DNA from 2 places in the Marinobacter sp. ES-1 genome. Region 2 is predicted to be linked to the other one. Evidence: predicted binding sites of a transcription regulator. Region 2 holds the regulator's gene; the other holds the start of a gene.

Region 1 (2,201 bases), on a different contig from region 2:
GGACTGCCCCCGGGCGGTCAGGGTAATGTCCAGCAACTCGGCCGCTTTTTTGGCATCGTCGTAAAACAGCTCGTAGAAGTCACCCATGCGGTAGAACACCAGCTCGTTCGGGTGCTCCCGCTTGATCTTCAGGTACTGCTGCATCATGGGAGTATGCTTGGAAAGATCGGTCTGGGTTGCAGGCATGGAAGCGTCCGGTTGATCGTGCGTTTGGGTCAAAGCGGGGATTGTAAGAAAATAACGCCCGGGATGAAACGAAGGGTTTGGCAACAGAAGCTTGGAGACGGCTATGCAAGCAACCGATCAGCAACTGGAAACCGCCGGCAATGCGCTGGGAGACTTGTTGATACAGCAGGGCAGAACCATGGCCACCGCTGAAAGCTGCACCGGTGGCTGGGTGGCCAAGGTGCTGACAGACAGGGCGGGTTCCTCTGCCTATGTGATGGCCGGGTTGGTGACCTACAGCAATGAGGCAAAACAGGCCATTCTGGGCGTAGAAGAAAAGGTGCTGGCCGAGCACGGCGCTGTCAGCGAACCGGTGGTGCGCCAGATGGTGGCCGGTGCCGTTCGCGCCACCGGTGTGGATGTGGCCGTGGCCATCAGCGGCGTCGCCGGCCCTGGCGGCGGCAGCGAGGAAAAGCCGGTAGGCACGGTATGGTTTGCCTGGGGAACCGGCCCGGACAACACACAAACCCGTGTTCAGCACTTTGACGGCGACCGGGAACAGGTCCGCCGGCAATCGGTTTTGTATGTGTTGCAAGGGGTTACGGAGTTTCTGAAAACACTGTGATGTTTTTCACCCCGGCAGGGGTTGGTCTGTGCCAAGGCTTATGTTTTAATACTGTTCAAATATACAGGAAAACACTGGATACACCTCCGGTGTCGTCATATCGAATAGTGAGGGGCAGGTAACAATGGAAGACAACCGCAAGAAAGCACTCAGCGCAGCACTGGGCCAGATTGAACGTCAGTTCGGCAAGGGCGCCGTGATGAAAATGGGCGACCAGCCCCGTGAAGCCATTCCTGCGGTATCCACCGGCTCCCTGGGGCTGGACGTGGCCCTGGGTATCGGTGGCTTGCCGTATGGCCGGATTGTAGAAATCTACGGCCCGGAAAGCTCCGGTAAAACCACCCTGACCCTGCAAGTGATTGCCGAAGCGCAGAAAGCCGGTAAAACCTGTGCCTTCATCGACGCCGAGCACGCACTCGACCCCATCTACGCTGAAAAGCTGGGCGTAAACGTCGACGACCTGCTGGTCTCCCAGCCGGACACCGGCGAGCAGGCCCTGGAAATCGCGGATATGCTGGTACGCTCCAATGCCATCGACGTCATCATCGTCGACTCGGTAGCGGCCCTGACTCCGAAAGCGGAAATTGAAGGCGAAATGGGCGACAGCCACGTAGGCCTGCAGGCCCGTTTGATGTCCCAGGCGCTGCGTAAGCTGACCGGTAACGTGAAGCACGCCAACTGCCTGATGGTGTTCATCAACCAGATTCGTATGAAGATTGGTGTGATGTTCGGCAGCCCAGAGACCACCACCGGCGGTAACGCCCTGAAATTCTACTCTTCCGTACGCCTGGACATCCGCCGCATCGGTGCGGTGAAGGACGGCGACGAAGTGGTAGGTAACGAGACTCGCGTAAAAGTCGTCAAGAACAAGGTGTCGCCGCCGTTCAAACAGGCCGAGTTCCAGATCATGTACGGCAAGGGCATCTACCACATGGCCGAAGTTCTGGACATGGGTGTTAAAGAAGGCTTCGTCGACAAATCCGGTGCCTGGTACGCCTACAACGGCGACAAGATCGGCCAGGGCAAGGCCAATGCCTGCAAGTTCCTGGAAGAGAATATGGACATCGCCAACGAAATCGAAGCCAAGGTTCGTGACAAGCTGATGCCCAAGCCGGTGAAGAAAGAAGCGGCAGAAGCGCCCGCGGAAGCGAACGGTGAATTGCTCTAAGTAAGAACCCGGGAGGCGTTACATGAAGCGACTGTTGATAGTAGCCCATGCACCGTCTCCCAATACCCTGCGGTTACGGGAGTCCGTGGAAAAGGGCGCCCGTAACCCGGATATTGAAGCGGTGGAAGTGGTGGTGAAAGCGCCGCTCGAAGCCGGCCCCGAAGATGTCCTCGCCTGTGACGCCATCATACTTGGCACCACCGAAAACCTCGGCTATATGTCGGGCGCCCTCAAAGACTTCTT
Region 2 (2,201 bases):
ACAGCTGGTGGAACCACCTGGTTCAGCTGGACAAGGCCCTGGGCCAACCACCAGCGCAGAAAAAGACGGTCTCTGCCGACAACATTATTGCGGTAGCCGCAGAAGAAGGCCCGGACCGCTCCCTGCAGGCACTGGAACAGACCAGGGCAGCCATGGCCGTTTTTGCAAGGGAACTCGAAGAGCGGCACGGCGAGTGGTAGCAGCCCTGACCACGGCTGCACCGAAACAACCCGAATGACGACAAAGGTTTAACGAATGTCACCATCGTTTTTTGAAATTGTACAACTCTCTGACGGCGACTACGCATTGCGCCGGATAGACGATGATGCCGCCCCACTGGTGCGCATTTCTTTTTCCGAAGAAGCCCGGGAAATGATGGAGAACCGGGATATGAACGTGGCCAAGGCCATGATTGCTGCAGGCATTGAAGCCGCCGGCAATATCGACTACGACATGGGCCATGACATGGACTGGGATGAAGAAGACGGCGACGCGATCGACCCCCAGCCCAGCTATACCCTGCATTGACCGATACTGCGCCAGCCCTCAGCGCTGGCGCAAAATCACCCCGTGACTGTTGCCTTTCGCAGAAGCCTTTTGCAGTGAATCGAAGGCGGCGCGCCCCAGCTTGTTGGTCCAGAGCACTACCGCATGACAGGTACCTGCGCCCAGGGCGCGCTCTGCCAGCTGCTGGGCCGGGTATTCCGCAGTTGAACGCAGCACCAGGATCTCGTTTGCCACAATGCCGTGCATCTTCTGCCACTTGGCCACCAGCGCCTGGGGCGGATCAATCCACGCCAGCCAGCGCTTTTCCTGGTTCAGCTGGGTGAGCATGGGCAATAACAGCTGAAAGTTCTCTACCTGTCCTTCCGGCAGGATAATCTCCGTCACATTGCCGCCCAGGCCCGAATGACCCGCTGCCGAACCACCTGCAGTCCGGCGCATGCTTGCCGGGCGCTGGCCCGCAGAGATCGCTTGCGCCGGTGCCACTGTGGCCGGATGAAACGCCATGTTCTGATTGAAGCTCAACTGTTCCATAACTCACCTGCCTGTTCAGTGAAGATCGGAGCGCCGGATTACACCCACACCAAGACCTTCGATAAACAATTCCTGCTCACTCAGATCCACTTCGATAGGAGCAAACTCTTCGTTCTCCGCAATCAGCCAGACCCTTGAGCCTTCACGGCGATAGCGTTTGACGGTAACTTCCTCGCCCACCCTGGCCACTACTACCTGGCCATTGTGAACATCCTGCGTGCGATGCACCGCCAGCAGGTCGCCATCCAGGATGCCGATATCCTTCATACTCATACCCCGAACCCGCAGCAGGTAATCTGCCGAGGGCGAGAAGAAGTCCGGCTTCAGGGTGCAATGATCTTCCACATGCTCCTGTGCCAGGATCGGGCTACCCGCTGCTACCTGACCAATGACCGGCAACCCGAGATCCGGCTCAGCCTCCGGCAGGCGAATACCGCGGCTGGCGCCCGGCACCATCTCGATTGCACCTTTGCGAGCCAGCGCCCTGAGATGCTCTTCCGCCGCATTGGCAGAGCGGAAACCCAGCTCGGCAGCAATTTCTGCGCGAGTGGGTGGATAACCGGTTTCATCCAGATATCGCCGGATAATATCCAGCACCTGGGACTGTCGGGCGGTCAGCTTCATGCTTTTTCTCCGGGGTTGCTCGTCCTGGTTTTTTATACAGTGATTTGACTATATACAGTGTTTTATCCAGTGTAAAGTCCCTGTGCAGTTTCTTTCCTTTGGGTAACGGGACACGGCGCAAGCCTGTGTTAAGGTGACCTGAAACGAAGCAAGGGGATGCAAACACTCCATGAACGCAGCCAATCGTTGCAAGATGCCGGAAAGACTGGAAAACCACGAAGGTGAAGAACGCCGCGTAGGGGTCGAAATCGAGCTTTCGGGGCTCGGTTACGAACAGCTCGTGCAGCATGCCGCCCGCCTGCTCGGCGGATCACCGGAGCTGATCTCACGCTACGTGACCGCACTGGACACCGAACATGGCCGCTTTACCATCGAACTGGACTCCGATCCCATCAAGGAGCTGGACCTGGACGACGAGCGCCTGCCGCAATCCATCCGGGAGCTGGGCAGCCATGCCATGGATGTGATCGACTTTGCTGCCGAGAAGGTCGTTCCGCTGGAGATTGTAGGCCCGCCGCTGGCGTTCTCGAAACTGGAAC

Evidence for each region. Region 2 encodes LexA, which represses DNA repair genes until DNA is damaged. Its sites were predicted from a motif close to CTGTNTNNNNANACAG; they were not measured.
Region 1: a site for LexA is predicted at 842-857, ahead of recA (recombinase RecA). Genes of this name have one in related genera too.

The regions. Positions count from the first base shown of each region.
Region 1 is NZ_AXBV01000052.1:87,153-89,353, reverse strand. Features, by position in the region: gene mutS (DNA mismatch repair protein MutS) at 1-186, opposite strand, end outside; gene pncC (nicotinamide-nucleotide amidase) at 290-790, shown strand; gene recA (recombinase RecA) at 915-1,958, shown strand; gene Q668_RS09615 (flavodoxin family protein) at 1,981-2,201, shown strand, end outside.
Region 2 is NZ_AXBV01000035.1:11,118-13,318, reverse strand. Features, by position in the region: gene Q668_RS06150 (DUF6586 family protein) at 1-200, shown strand, start outside; gene Q668_RS06145 (hypothetical protein) at 256-528, shown strand; gene Q668_RS06140 (cell division inhibitor SulA) at 547-1,038, opposite strand; gene lexA (transcriptional repressor LexA) at 1,054-1,662, opposite strand; gene Q668_RS06130 (amidoligase family protein) at 1,832-2,201, shown strand, end outside.